One region of the Mesorhizobium sp. 43Arga genome, then DNA from elsewhere that is predicted to be linked to it. Evidence: predicted binding sites of a transcription regulator. Region 1 holds the regulator's gene; the other holds the start of a gene.
What was found. The regulator LexA, encoded in region 1, represses DNA repair genes until DNA is damaged. The targets are predictions, from matches to a motif close to TGTTCNNNNTGTGTTCNG.

Region 1 (7,654 bases):
TTCGCTCGACCGGATGGAGACCGGCCGCATCCGGCTGACCATCGACGTGACGTCGACCGCGCGGCCGAAACTGCGCTATGCGCCGGAAAGGGTCCGGCTTTCGGCGCGAGACATCCCGGCGGACATGACCGCCGGTTCCTTGGTCACCGGCTACACCAAGCTGTTGCCGCCAACCGGTCCGGTGCGGCCCGACAGCTACGATTTCTCGTTCGACAGCTATTTTGCCGGCATTGGCGGCAGCGGTTTCTTTCTCGGCAATCCAAAGCTTGTCTCCGCCACCAACGACGAGATGCCGCTCACGGCCCGCCTTTTCTCAGGGATAGAAAATGCCCGTGAAGCCATCGCCGACCATATCAGGGCCACGGTCGGCGGTGCTGAAGGTGAGATCGCGGCGGCGCTGATCGTCGGCGTGCGCGCCGGCATTCCCGATGAAATCAACGAGGCGATGCGGCGCACTGGCATCTATCACATCATCTCCATTTCGGGACTGCATATGGCGCTGGTCGCTGGCACCATCATGGGTCTGCTGCGCGGCGGCTTCGCGCTGTTTCCGGATTTTTCCGCGCGTCGGCCGGTGAAGAAATACGCGGCCGCCGCGGCCCTTTTCTCGATCGCCGCCTATCTCGTCATTTCCGGCGTCGTCGTCGCTGCCGAGCGCAGCTTCATCATGCTGGCGGTGATGCTGATTGCCGTGCTGTTCGATCGCGCAGCGCTGACCATGCGCAATCTGGCGATCTCGGCGATCGCCGTCATTGTGGTTTCGCCGCATGAGGTCGTCGGCCCGAGCTTCCAGATGTCCTTCGCCGCGACCGCGGCGCTGATCGGTGCCTATGCCGGCTGGGCGGATCATCATGCGGGAAAGGCGAGACCGCCACCGCCAAAGCGATCCCTGCCGGGTTTTCTCACGCGAAAATTCCTGCTGGCGACGGGCGGGTTGGCGATGACCTCCATCATCGCCGGCTGCGCCACGGCGCTGTTTGCCATCTGGCATTTCCAGCGAGTGTCGCCGCTCAGCCTGTTCGCCAATCTGGCCGTCATGCCGATCGTGTCAGCCGTGATGTTCCTGGCCGTTGCCAGCGCGTTGCTGATGCCATTCGGATTGGATGCGCCGACCCTCTACCTGATGGGCAAGGGCCTGACGGCGATGATAGCCATATCGGCGTGGATATCGGAACGCTCACCGGTCGATGCGGTCGGGCTGATTTCGCAGCAATCCGTCCTGCTGGTGACCATCGCCCTGGTCATCGCGACGATGGCGACGACCTGGCTGCGGCTCGCGGCACTGCCATTCGCGCTTGCCGGCCTGCTGACTGTATCGGATACGCGCACGCCCGATGTGCTTATCTCGGAAGATGCGCGGCTGGTCGCACTGCCGATCGGCGGCGGCGAACTCGCGGTCAGCCGGGCTCGCCCGAACGAGTTCACCGTCGACAATTGGAAACGCGCGCTGGTGTCCGAAACCATCGTCGTGCCGGAGATGTTCGACAAGGCGGACGGGCAATTCGACATCGCCGATGCCGTCAATCTGCCGCCGGGAGCACCGTTCTACTGCACGGATGGCGTCTGTCTTGCCCGGCACCCATCCGGTGCAATCATCGCGCATGTCGAAGACCGCGAGGACACCTGGAAAGCCTGCGGCTTCGCCGATTTGATCGTCGTCAATGACGCGACGGGCTATGATGCCTGCCACAATCCGCTGGTTCTTGTCGTTACCAAGCGGCAACTTGCCCGCAAGGGCAGTGCCGCCGTCTTCTTCGACCGCCAATCGGCGACCGGTCCGCCAATCATCAGCTTCGCGGTGGACGGGCCGTATCGGCCCTGGCACGAGCAGCGAAAGTTTTCGCGTGAGGCGAGGGGGCTGCCGCCCTATCAAAAATCCGAAAAGCCGGCCGTTCCTGCTCAGTAGCGCCTGATCAGCCCGACAAGCTTGCCTTGCACCTTGACCCTGTCCGGCCCGAAAATCCGCGTCTCGTAAGCCGGGTTGGCGGCTTCAAGGGCAATCGAGGCGCCCTTGCGGCGGAACCGTTTCAGGGTTGCTTCCTCCTCGTCGACCAGCGCCACGACGATCTCGCCCGGGCTTGCCGTGTCGGCGTTGCGGATGATCACCGTGTCGCCATCAAAGATGCCGGCCTCGATCATCGAGTCGCCCTTGACCTCCAGCGCATAGTGCTCGCCGCCCATGATCATGTCCGGCGGCACCGAGATCGAATGCGTCTGGTGCTGGATGGCATCGATCGGGACACCGGCGGCGATACGGCCCATCACCGGGATCGACACGGCAGAGACCGCGTCGTCGTCATTGCCGGCCGCCGGCAAGCGCGATGGCGCCGGCTTGATCTGGCGACCAAGGCCGCCCTGGCCGAGACTGCCCTGGATGACGCTCGGCGAGAACTTCTTTGCCGCGTTGAGGCCGGGTGCGATCGAATCCGGCAGCCGCAGCACTTCCAGCGCCCGCGCCCGGTTGGGCAGCCGGCGAATGAAGCCGCGTTCCTCCAATGCCGTGATCAGGCGATGGATGCCTGACTTGGAGGCGAGATCGAGCGCTTCCTTCATCTCGTCGAAGGATGGCGGAATACCGCTTTCCTTGAGCCGTTCATGAATGAACATCAGCAGTTCATGTTGCTTGCGTGTCAGCATGGCGGCCCCCCAAGGCATTGAACGACGGGTTGAACCAGAATCGAAAAACAAACCCAGAACAAACACTATCTGTTCCAGTTGTGTTCTGCAACTGTTTAAAGTTTAATGAATTTGTTAAGACGTCGGAAATTTTTTGCCCCTGGGAGCGGGCAGCGATCGACCGCTTCCGCTGCCGTTACGTGCATTGAAATCATTTTGGTTAATGGCCTGTGGCCTACTCCTGAATGCGGTTTGGCATCAGGCATTTGAGAGGCGTTCACGGGCCGGATTTGTATGGTTTGTCGATCCATTTCCGGCGGAACGAAACGAAATCAAAACGCCAACGATCACTGGCTTTGGGCAGGCTCGACCGCTGGGATCGGGACAACCGCGGCAGCCTCATCCGGAAACGGCTTTCAGGCTGCCGGCGCGCGCAGTGTAGGTGTTGGCACCACTGTCTTCGCTGTGCACATAGACATGCAGCGTGTAGCCGATATGCGCTGTCATTAGCGCCTTGGCCCGCTCCACATCGCGATCGAGCGCCGCTTCCATGATCGCGGTGTGATGCTCGATGGCGATCGCCTCGCGCAAAGCGTCCATTGCCTCGCCATAGCCATCCTTGAGGCCGGCAGCCGCCCGCAATGTCGGCGCCAGGCCGAGAAACCGATGATGCCGCCGTAGCTGATCGGCGATCGTCGAGCGGAAGCGCAACAGCCAGTTGGACGTCGCCGCGCTCAACAGCGCCGCATGGAAGGCCTCGTGGCTCTCGTCCCATTTGTCGACGGCCGCATCGGAAGGGTCGTCGACCGCGGTCTTGCAGCGGGAGAGCCGGTAGTGAGCGGTGACGACCGCGTCCTCCCATTCCCTGCCGCCGTTCGCGATCGATTCCAGGAACAGCGGCATTTCGACAACCATCCTTGCGCGCGCCAGGTCCTCGAGCTCGGCGCGCGACACGGGAGCGACGGCAAAACCGCGATTGCTGATGGCGGTGACCAGGCGCTCGGCTTCAAGCCGGGACAGGGCTTCACGCAGCGGCGTCCAGCCGACGCCGTATGTGGCGCGCAGCGCACTCAGCTTGAGTGGCGCGCCCGGCATGAGGCGGGTGGTCAGGATATCTCGCCGCAGCAGCTGATAGGCCGCCTCGGTCTTCGTGGAGCTGTTCTGATCCTGCATCGCGATCCGTCTATCATCGGGCCTGGAAAATTATATATGATGGTGGCGCATGGCAAGAATTATATATAATGTTTGACACACAGCGAGGGACTGACCATGATCCCCGCAGTTGCCGCCTGTGAGCGGCGCTGATCAAATCTGGGAGGAAATGATGATGAAGTCGAAGTCCGCTTGGCTGTCGGGATTGGCCCTGGCAGGCGCATTGATGGTCAGCGCCGGCAGCGCCGCGGCCGATCAGATACGCATCGGCATCGCCAATTTCGGCGAGCATCCGCAGCTCAACGCTGCCATAGCCGGCTTCAAGAAGGCATTGACGGACAAAGGTTTTGTCGAGGGCAAGGACGTCGTCTACACCGAAAGCCATACCAATTTCGATGCATCGCTGGTGCCGCAGATGATTGCCAAGCTGCAGGCGGAGCAGCCCAAGCTGATCTACACCATCACCACGCCGGTCTCCCAGATCGCCAAGAAGGCGCTTGCCGGCTCCAGCATTCCGATCGTTTTCGCCGCGGTCACCGATCCGGTGGCGGCCAAGCTGGTGCCGTCATGGGACGCCGGCGATGAAGGCATGACCGGCGCCAGCGATCTGCAGGATGTCGCCGCGGTGATGGCCTTCACCAAGAAACTGCTGCCGAACGCCAAGCGGTTCGGCGTGCCTTACAATCCGGGCGAGGCCAATGACGTTGCCCTGATCGAAAAGATCAAGGCGGCGGCGCCGGCGGCGGGCTTCGAGGTCGTGGAAGTCGGCGTCGACAACGTCAATGACATCCAGCAACGCATCGCCTCGCTCGCCGGCAAGGTCGACGTGATCTACGGCCCAGCCTCCAACCTGATCCAGCCGGCGATCGCTGCTGTCTCCGCGGCCGCTCGCCAGGCCGGAATCCCGATCGTCAACTCCGATGACAGCGCGGTCCGCAACGGCACCGTGCCGGCAAGCTTTGCGGTCAATTACACGCAGGTTGGAGTCAATGCCGGCAACATCGCCGCCGAGATCCTCAAGGGCAAGGATCCCAAGACGATCGCGCCGTCGCGCCCGGCGTACAAGGATCACATGGCAACGATTTCCCGCAAGGCGATGGCCGCGTTCGGCATCGAGATACCGGCCTCGATGGCCGATTGCGGTTGCATCGTCGACTGATATCGAGCTGCAAGGGGCGATGGCGTCGGCGCCGTCGCCCTTCACGCCAGGGAGGAATGATGCTCGATATCCGATCCGCGCGCAAAATATTCTACAAGGGGCAGGCCGACGAGAAGGTCGCGCTGGACGGCCTCAGCCTGTCATTGGCCACCGGCGAGTTCGGCATCGTCATCGGCTCCAACGGGGCCGGCAAGAGCAGCATGCTCAACGCCATTTCCGGAGCCCTTGTTCTGGATACCGGCAAGATCCTGATCAACGGCGCCGACGTGACAGCCCTGCCGGTGTACAAGCGCGCCACAAGATTGGCGCGCGTCTTCCAGGATCCGATGCGCGGCACCGCCGCAAGCATGACCGTGGCGGAAAACATGCTGCTGGCCGATCTGCGCAGCCAAAAACGCACGCTGCGGCAAGGGCTGAACGCCGCGCGGCTCGCGTCCTACAAGGAGCGCCTGTCGATATTGGGCCTCGGCCTTGAAAACCGTCTCGACACCCGCGTCGATCTGCTCTCGGGCGGGCAGCGTCAGTCCCTGTCGCTGATCATGGCCGTCGGCGGATCTCCGGACCTGCTGCTGCTCGACGAGCATACAGCGGCACTTGACCCGCGCACGGCCGAGATCGTCATGCAGGCGACAGTGCGCGCCGTCAACGCGCTGAAGCTGACCACGCTGATGGTGACCCACAACATGCAGCACGCCGTCGACTATGGCAGCCGGGTGATCATGCTCGATGCGGGCCGGGTCCTGCTCGAGGTCACCGGCGAGGAGAAGGCCAGGGTCACGGTTATCGATCTGATTGGCCATTTTTCCATCAAGACCGACCGCATGTTGCTGGCGAGCTGATCACCATGGGCTTTATTCAGGACGTTCTGACCAGCTTCGTCGCGATCATGCCGGTGACCCTGGCGCAAAGCCTGATCCTGGCCTTTGTCGTGCTCGGCATCATGATCCCGTTCCGCATGCTGAATTTTCCCGATCTGACCAGCGAGGGCGCCTTTCCGCTGGGCGGCTGCGTCTGCGGCGTGCTTCTTGCCGCAGGCGTATCGCCGCTGACCTGCATCGTCGTCGCATTTGTGACGGGTTTTGCGGCGGGCTGCTGCACCGCCTTCATCCATCTGCGCTTCCGCATCCACACGCTGCTCGCGGGCATCCTGATGATGACGATGCTCTACAGCATCAACCTTCGCATCATGGGCAAGTCCAACCTCTCGGTTTTCGGCTCGCCCACCGTGTTCGACTGGGTGCCGTTCGCCCGGCCGGGTTTTCCGGCCAGCAAGATCGTCGTCGCCGGCCTTCTCGCGCTCATAGTCTTCGCAGCACTCTACATGTTCTTCAGGACCGAGAAGGGGACCGCCGTGCGTGCCGTCGGCGCCAATCCCGACATGGCCGAGGCGCAGGGCATCAATGTCTGGGCGGCGACCATAGGCGGTGTCGGGCTGGCAAGCGCGTTTTCGGCCTCGAGCGGCGCGCTGATGGTGCAGTCGCAGGGATTTGCCGACGTCAATATGGGATTGGGCATCCTCATCAACGGCCTGGCCGCTCTGATGATCGGCGAGGCGGTCGTCGGCAAGCAGGCGGTCTGGCGCCAGCTGCTGGCCCCCTTTGCCGGCGCGATCATCTATTACCAGCTGGTGTCATTCTGCCTCGCCGCCGGCATGCCGCCCCCCGACCTGAAGCTTGCCACGGGCCTGTTCGTGCTCGCCATGCTTGCTTTGCCCAGCCTCAAGCGCAGCCGGGGACCCGCGCCGGCGCGCGAAGCGATCCGTGAATAACCAGGGAATATCACAAATCATGCGTACAACGATCGGTCTCGCGGCAATCGAAGCCATGGATGCGGCGGATCCGCTGCGTGCCATGCGCGACCGCTTCATTTTGCCGGAAGGTGTGATCTACCTCGACGGCAACTCGCTGGGTGCCGCGGCGCCCGCCGTCTTCAACGAGCTGCAAAAGGCGGCGACGCAGGAATGGGCGCAGGACCTCATCCGCGCCTGGAACACCGCCGGCTGGTTCGACATGCCGGTCGCGCTCGGAGACCAGCTCGGGCGGCTGATCGGCGCCGCTTCCGGCCAGACGGTGGTCTGCGACACGACCTCGATCAACATCTACAAGGTGCTGCATACAGCCCTTGGCATGCGGCCGAACCGCTCGGTCATCGTTGCCGAGGGCGACAGTTTCCCGACCGATCTCTACATGGCCGAAGGCGTGGCCTCGACGCGGCCGGGCACGGTGCTGCGGCTCGAAGGCGTCGATGCGCCCACCATTGAGGAACTGATCGACGAGCGCGTGGGCGTCATCCTGGTCAACCACGTCAATTACAAAACCGGACAATTGCGCGACATGGCCGCCCTGACGTGCAAGGCCCATCAGGTCGGTGCGCTGATCGTCTGGGATCTCTGCCATACGGCCGGCGCATTGCCGGTCGAACTCGATGCCGCGAACGCAGATTTCGCCATCGGCTGCACCTACAAATATCTCAATGGCGGTCCAGGCGCGCCCGCCTTCATCTATGCCGCGAAGCGCCATCACGACGATGTCCATCAGCCGCTGAGCGGCTGGTGGGGCCATGCGCGGCCCTTCGCTTTTGAACAAAGTTATGCGGCCGGCAGCGGCATCCGCCGGTTCCTGTGCGGCACGCAGCCGGTGCTGTCGATGCGGGCGCTGAAAGGGGCGCTCGAAATCTGGAACGATGTCGACATGGCGGCGGTGCGCAAGAAGAGCATCGCGCTCACCG
Region 2 (7,654 bases), on a different contig from region 1:
TAGGGCCGGTTGGCCTTGGCACCATGCAGCCCCGTGCCCATCGACACGACGCGCACCTCGTCGCCATACTTCTCGCCGAACAGCGCCATGGCGCCCTCGGCGATGGCGTCGTCGACCGACATCAGGCGCGTGGTCACCGGGCTGTTCTGCACGACGATCTCGTTGGCCATGCGCTCGACCTCTTCGAGCTCCTCGGCCGAGATCGGCTTGTTGTGCGAGATGTCGAAACGCAGACGCTCCGGCGCGACCAGCGAGCCCTTCTGTGCGACATGGGTGCCCAGCACCTCGCGCAGCGCCTCATGGATCAAATGCGTGGCGGAGTGGTTCGCCCGCAGCCTGGTGCGGCGCGCATGCTCCACCTTGAGCTCGACGGCAGCGCCGGTCTTGACGGTGCCGCTCGCCACCTTGCCCAGATGCACGAACAGCCCGTCCGCCTTCTTCTGCGTGTCGGAGATCTCGATCGAGAACCCTTCGCCCGAGATGATGCCGGTATCGCCCATCTGGCCGCCGGACTCGCCGTAGAACGGCGTCTGGTTGACGACCACCGCAACGGCGTCGCCCTTGCCGGCGCTGTCGACGGTCTTGCCGTCCTTGACCAGCGCCTGGATGAGGCCTTCCGCCTGCTCGGTCTCGTAGCCGAGGAACTCGGTTGCGCCGGTCTGTTCGCGCACAGAGAACCACACGGTCTCGGTCGCGGCCTCGCCGGAGCCAGTCCAGTGCTTGCGCGCCTCGGCCTTCTGCTGCTCCATCGCGTTGGTGAAGCCGGCAAGATCGACCGAGATATTGCGCTGGCGCAGCGCGTCCTGCGTCAGGTCGAGCGGGAACCCATAGGTGTCGTAGAGCCTGAAGGCCGTCTCGCCATCCAGCATGTCGCCGGCATGAAGTGTTTCGGTTGCCTCCGAAAGCAGTCCGAGGCCACGCACAAGCGTCTTGCGGAAGCGCGTCTCCTCGAGCTTCAGCGTCTCCGTGATCAACTGTTCGCCGCGCAGCAGTTCGGGATAGGCCTGGCCCATCTCACGTACCAGCGCCGGCACCAGCTTCCACATCAGCGGCTCGTTCGCGCCCAGCAGCTGCGCATGGCGCATGGCGCGGCGCATGATGCGGCGCAGTACGTAGCCGCGGCCTTCGTTCGAAGGCAGCACGCCGTCGGCGACCAGGAAGGAAGACGAGCGCAAATGGTCCGCGATCACGCGGTAGGACGCCACCGTTCGCGCATCGGGAGCGCGGCCGAGCGCGGAGGACGCCGCATCGATCAAATGCCGGAACAGGTCGGTCTCGAAAACGCTTTCCACGCCTTGCAGGATGGAGGCCATGCGCTCCAGCCCCATGCCGGTGTCGATCGACGGGCGCGGCAGGTCGATGCGCTCCTCCTTCGTCACCTGTTCATATTGCATGAACACCAGGTTCCAGAATTCGAGGAAGCGGTCGCCATCCTCTTCGGGGCTGCCGGGAGGCCCGCCCCAGATGTGCTCGCCGCGATCGATGAAGATTTCCGAGCACGGCCCGCAGGGACCGGTGTCGCCCATCGCCCAGAAATTGTCCGAGGTCGCGATGCGAATGATGCGATCATCCGAGAAGCCGGCGATCTTCTTCCAGAAGCCGGCCGCCTCATCGTCGGTATGGTAGACGGTGACCAGCAGCTTGTCCTTCTTCAGCCCGAACTCCTTGGTGATCAGGTTCCAGGCAAGCTCGATGGCGCGCTCCTTGAAATAGTCGCCGAAGGAGAAATTGCCGAGCATCTCGAAGAAGGTCAGGTGGCGCGCGGTGTAGCCGACATTGTCGAGGTCGTTGTGCTTGCCGCCGGCGCGAACGCTCTTCTGGGCGGTGGTGGCGCGCGAATAGGACCGCTTCTCCAGACCGGTGAAGACGTTCTTGAACTGCACCATGCCGGCATTGGTGAACATCAATGTTGGATCGTTGCGCGGCACGAGCGGGCTCGAGGCCACGACCTCGTGGCCCTCCTTGCGGAAATAGTCGAGAAATGTCGACCGGATCTCGTTCACGCCACTCATGACTGCTGCCTTTTCGCGAAAACCGCCGGCGCGGCCGGCGGAAACTGGTCTCTGCTTTGCAGAAATAGACTTGGCCTTTTAGCGGGCACGCCCCAGCCTGTCCAGAAACACGGAACTGGGCCAATCCGGGGAGTCTATTGGTCCGCCAGAAACGAAAACCGCCGGCGCGAAGGCCGGCGGTTTTGGACGCGGTACTAAAGAACTCGATTACTTAAGCATCAGGCCATAGACCGACTTTATGGCCGAACTCTGTCCGCTGCCTACATCGCGCCGGCTTCGTCCTCAAAACCGTCGTCGCCGCCTTCAGAGCCGCCATTCTCGAGGAATTTTTCGGCGATCAGCCCGGCATTCTGCCTGAGCGCCAGTTCGATCTCGCGTGCGGTATCGGGATTGTCGCGCAGGAACAGCTTTGCATTTTCGCGGCCCTGGCCGAGGCGCTGCGAATTGTAGGAGAACCAGGCGCCCGACTTCTCGACCACGCCGGCCTTGACGCCGAGATCGACCAGTTCGCCGGTCTTGGACACGCCCTCGCCATACATGATGTCGAATTCGACCACCTTGAAGGGCGGCGCCAGCTTGTTCTTGACCACCTTGACCCGGGTCTGGTTGCCGACGACCTCGTCACGATCCTTGACCGAGCCGATGCGGCGGATGTCGAGGCGCACCGACGCATAGAATTTCAGCGCATTGCCGCCGGTCGTGGTCTCGGGCGAACCGAACATGACGCCGATCTTCATGCGGATCTGGTTGATGAAGATCACCATGGTGTTGGAGCGCGAGATCGAGGCGGTCAGCTTGCGCAGCGCCTGGCTCATCAGGCGGGCCTGCAGGCCGGGCAGCGAATCGCCCATCTCGCCCTCGATTTCGGCGCGCGGCGTCAGTGCCGCGACCGAATCGACCACCAGCACGTCGATGGCGCCGGAACGCACCAGCGTGTCGCAGATTTCCAGCGCCTGCTCGCCGGTGTCGGGCTGCGAGATCAGCAGGTTTTCAAGATCGACGCCGAGCTTGCGGGCATAGACCGGGTCGAGCGCGTGTTCGGCGTCGACGAAGGCGCAGATGCCGCCCTTCTTCTGGGCTTCAGCCACCGTGTGCAGCGCCAGCGTCGTCTTGCCCGAGCTTTCCGGCCCATAGATCTCGATGATACGGCCGCGCGGCAGGCCACCGACGCCGAGCGCGATGTCGAGGCCAAGCGAGCCGGTCGGCACCGTTTCAATCTCGACGACCTGCTCGTTCGCGCCGAGCCGCATGATCGAGCCCTTGCCGAAAGCCCGCTCGATTTGCGACAGCGCCGCATCCAGAGCCTTTGATTTGTCCACTGCCTTATCCTCTACAAGCCGCAAAGAATTCTGAGCCATGATACATCACCCCTTGGTCGTCAATGAAGGCCGGACAATCCGTAATCCCTGCCATTTTGTACCTTTTTTGTTCTCGTTTGGCAAGAGGGATCAAATATCTGAAAACCAAGCGATATCCGGATTTGTTCTTTTTTCGTACCAAGAGATCGAACAGGAATGCGCCCCGCATTGGGCCAGACTGCCCGATTGTATCGACCCGCCGAATCGCCATCTTGCTGGCGAAGGTCTATGGCGCAGTCTAGCGCTTGTGCAGTCGCAATAACAAAGGGCATATCGCCAGCATGGTGAAATCCATAGAGATACTGGCCGTGGGCGGCGCCCATATCGACCGGCGTGGACAGGTGTCAGGCACCTACGTGCCGGCGGCGTCCAATCCCGGCACGATGCGCGAGGATGTCGGCGGCGGCGTGTTCAATGCGCTGCGCAGCACGGTGCGGCGCGGCGTATCGGGCTCGCTGATGTCGATACGCGGCGGCGATGCCGGGGCGGACACCATTTCGAGGGCCATCGCGCAAGCCGGCATCGCCGACCTGTCGGCGGTCTTCCTCGACCGCACGACGCCGAGCTACACCGCGTTGATCGATCGCGAGGGTGAGTTGATCGTCGGCTTCGCCGACATGGCGCTGTACGAACTGGCGTTTCCCAAGCAGATGAGGCGATCCAAGGTCCGCGAGGCGATCGCGGCCGCCGACGCCATCCTGTGCGACGCCAATCTGCCGTCGCCGGCACTGGAGCGGCTGGCTTCGCTTGCCGCCGGCAAGCCGGTCTATGCCATCGCCATTTCGCCGGCCAAGGTGGTGCGGCTGATACCGGTGCTCGGCGCGCTGGCGCTGGTCTTCATGAATCGGCGCGAGGCCGTCGTGCTTGCAGGCGTCAACGCCAACGCCGCCGAAAGAAATGTCGTCGACGGCTTGCGATGCAGCGGCCTTGCCAGCGGCGTCGTGACGGCAGGCAGCGCGCCGGTGCTGGGTTTCGATGAAGCAGGCGCGTTTTCGATCCTGCCGCCTGCCCCGAGAAAAGTCGCCGATGTCACCGGCGCCGGCGACGCGCTGGCGGGTGCGACGGTGGCAGCCCTGCTGCGCGGCCTGCCGCTGCGCCAGGCCTTGCGGGAAGGCGTCGCGGCGGCGACGCTGGCCATCGAAAGCGCCGACGCCATTCCCAATTTCACCGCGGCAAGCTTCGCGGAAGCGCTGGCTCTTGTGCCGGAAGCCAGGGAAGTGGCATGAGACCGGCAAATTCATAGTACCGCTGTGTTGCCGGGTGTCCCCCATGCGCCGCACCCGCGAGTTGGAGATCCAGATGAGCCCCGAAACCGCCCGCCCCTTCATCGACATCCACGCGCCGGTGGCGCAAGCCCTGGCCGCCGGGCGCCCGGTTGTGGCGCTGGAAAGCACCATCATCACCCATGGCATGCCCTACCCGGACAATGGCGCCATGGCGGCCAATGTCGAAAAGATCATCGGCGACGGCGGCGCCGTACCGGCGACGATCGCCGTGGTTGGCGGCCGCATCAAGATCGGCCTTTCCGACGGCGAACGCGAATCGCTGGCAATGACCGGTGAAGCCATGAAGCTGTCGCGCGCCGACCTCGGCTTCGCCGTCGCCCGAGGACGCACCGGCGGCACGACAGTCGCCGCCACCATGATCGCGGCTGAAATGGTCGGGATAAGAGTGTTCGCCACCGGCGGCATTGGCGGCGTGCACAAGGGCGCCGAGAAGAGTTTTGACATCTCCGCCGATCTCGACGAACTGGCGCGCACGCCGGTCATCGTGGTCTCGGCTGGCGCCAAGGCGATCCTCGACATCGAAAAGACGCTGGAAGTGCTGGAGACGCGCGGCGTTCCCGTTGTCGGCCATGGCTGCGAGACGATGCCGGCCTTCTGGTCGCGGCAGTCACCGTTCCGCGCCCCGCTGACCTTGCATGGACCGGAAGAGATCGCGCATTTCTACCAGACCAGGGTTGCGCTGGGGCTCGGCGGCGGCGTGCTGGTTGCCAACCCTGTGCCGGAAAATCAAGAAATCCCGGCTGAAGAGATGGCGGGCTACATCGAAGCCGCGCAAAAGGCCGCCGAGGCGCTCAACGTGACCGGCAAGGCGGTGACGCCGTTCCTGCTGGGAAAAATCCTGGAGTTGACCGGCGGCCGCAGCCTCAAGACCAACATCGCCCTGGTCGAAAACAATGCGCGGCTGGCGGCCGAGATCGCCAAGGCGCTGTAGGTCACGTCCCTGCGCGCCGACCTGCCTCATAGGCGCGGCGTGCCCACACCGTCATCTCGTCGGGATCGTCAAAGGCGCTGTCGGGAATGTTCCAATAGGGCATCGCGACAAGCTTGCCGTGGCGCTTGCCGGTATAGGCCCATTGCTTGCATCCGGCGGCTTCGAAATCGGGCGCGCTTTGCGCGTCGGCCTTCAGCAGCAATTCGCCGCGCAGTTCGATGGCGACGATGACGCCGTCGAAATAGATGCCCTTGCCGCCGAACAGCCTGCGGATGCTGACCGGACCGAGGCCGGCGAAGAGTTCGGCGATACGTTCATTGTCCATGCGGTGATCATGTCACCGGCGTTCGATATTGTCATCGCGCAACCAAAACCATGCTGACAGGTTGAAACCATTCCATCGGAGTTTTTGCGATGCCGCTTCTGCTCAAGGGGTCCTGCCGCTGCAACGCCGTGCGTTTCGAGGTGGAAAGCCACACGCCCGTGCCGTTCATGCTGTGCTACTGCTCGATCTGCCGCAAGCAGCAAGGCGGCGGCGGCTTCGCCATCAATCTCGGCGCCGACTACGAAACGCTGAACATCAGGGGCAAGAGAAGCCTTGGCGTCTACCGCGCTGAGATCGAGGACGACGAGCACCCCCATTGTGAGGTCTCGACCGGCGAGCGCAATTTCTGCCGCAAATGCGGGTCGGCGCTCTGGCTCTACGACCCGACATGGCCGGAGCTGGTGCACCCCTTCGCCTCGGCGATCGACAGCGACCTGCCGCAACCACCGGAAAAGGTGCATCTGATGCTGAAATATAAGGCGAACTGGGTCGAACCCGATATCGGCAGGGGCGACAAGACGTTCGATGTCTATCCCGCGGAATCAATCGCCGACTGGCACAAGCGGACTGGCATGTGGGTGGATTAAGGTCCTTCTCCCCGTAAACGGGGCGAAGGAAAGATCAGGCCGACGCGCGTGCCTCTGCCAGCGCCTTCAGGTCAGCCGGCTTCAATTCGACGGATTCGCCGCAGCCACAGGCCGAACTCTGGTTCGGGTTGTGGAAGGTGAAGCCGGTGCGCAGCGTGGTCTGCTCGAAATCCATCTCGGTGCCGAACAGGAAAAGCGCGGCTTCCGGCGCGACATAGACATGGGCACCATTGCGCTCGATATGGTCGTCCTTGGTGTTGGGTTCGGTGACCAGGTCGACCGTGTATTCCATGCCGGCGCAGCCGCCCTTCTTGATGCCCAAACGAATACCATGCGCGTTGTCGCGGGTGGCAACGATCTCGCGCACCCGGTCAGCGGCCTTTTCGGTCATCGTGATGACGGCAAAGCGTCCCATTCTCTTTCCTTCTCCATTCCGTGCAGGTTCAAGGCCTGCCGAATGATTCCTCACCTAAAATGGTGAAGTTTTACCACTGGCGCAAGTGCACCACGCTCGACCCGCCTAAAGCGTGAGGCGCTTTTGGTTTTTGTTTTATGCATGTCGTTGCCCCAAAACCGAGGTCACTTTTGGGCGACATGCATTAGTACCACCCCACCGCCACCTGCGCCTCTTCCGACATGCGGTCGGGCGACCAGGGCGGGTCGAAGGTCATGTTGACCTCGACGCCGGACACGCCTTCGACGGCGCCGACGGCATTTTCAACCCAGCCCGGCATTTCGCCGGCCACCGGGCAACCCGGGGCGGTCAGTGTCATGTCGATCTTGACCGAGCGGTCGTCCTCGATGTCGATCTTGTAGACGAGGCCGAGTTCGTAGATGTCGGCGGGAATTTCGGGATCGTAGACCGTCTTCAGCGCCGAAACGATGTCGTCGGTCAGCCGCGCCAGTTCGTCGGCGGGAATGGCCGAGGCCGAGACGATGCCGTTGGCGGCCGTTTCCGGCGCGGTCTCGGCGGTGGTGCTCGCATCATCCATGGCCGTCATCCAAAGAACTTGCGCGCTTTTTCAAGCGCCTCGGCCAAAGCGTCGACTTCGGCCCTGGTATTATACATGCCGAACGATGCCCTGCATGTGGAGGTTACGCCAAAGCGTTTCAACAGCGGCTGGGCACAATGGGTGCCAGCACGCACGGCCACGC

Region 2: recA (recombinase RecA) is a predicted target of LexA. The motif match lies at 3,428-3,445, and genes of this name have one in related genera.

Annotation. Positions count from the first base shown of each region.
Region 1 covers NZ_JBSKBO010000003.1:169,415-177,068, forward strand. The annotation lists gene ACWGS8_RS13460 (ComEC/Rec2 family competence protein) at 1-1,906, shown strand, start outside; gene lexA (transcriptional repressor LexA) at 1,900-2,637, opposite strand; gene ACWGS8_RS13470 (GntR family transcriptional regulator) at 3,016-3,789, opposite strand; gene ACWGS8_RS13475 (ABC transporter substrate-binding protein) at 3,941-4,927, shown strand; gene ACWGS8_RS13480 (ABC transporter ATP-binding protein) at 4,987-5,766, shown strand; gene ACWGS8_RS13485 (ABC transporter permease) at 5,772-6,695, shown strand; gene kynU (kynureninase) at 6,715-7,654, shown strand, end outside.
Region 2 covers NZ_JBSKBO010000010.1:283,298-290,951, reverse strand. The annotation lists gene alaS (alanine--tRNA ligase) at 1-2,012, opposite strand, end outside; gene recA (recombinase RecA) at 2,273-3,370, opposite strand; gene ACWGS8_RS29175 (carbohydrate kinase family protein) at 3,652-4,596, shown strand; gene ACWGS8_RS29170 (pseudouridine-5'-phosphate glycosidase) at 4,670-5,587, shown strand; gene ACWGS8_RS29165 (TfoX/Sxy family protein) at 5,589-5,912, opposite strand; gene ACWGS8_RS29160 (GFA family protein) at 6,002-6,499, shown strand; gene sufA (Fe-S cluster assembly scaffold SufA) at 6,534-6,914, opposite strand; gene ACWGS8_RS29150 (SUF system Fe-S cluster assembly protein) at 7,099-7,491, opposite strand; gene ACWGS8_RS29145 (cysteine desulfurase) at 7,497-7,654, opposite strand, start outside.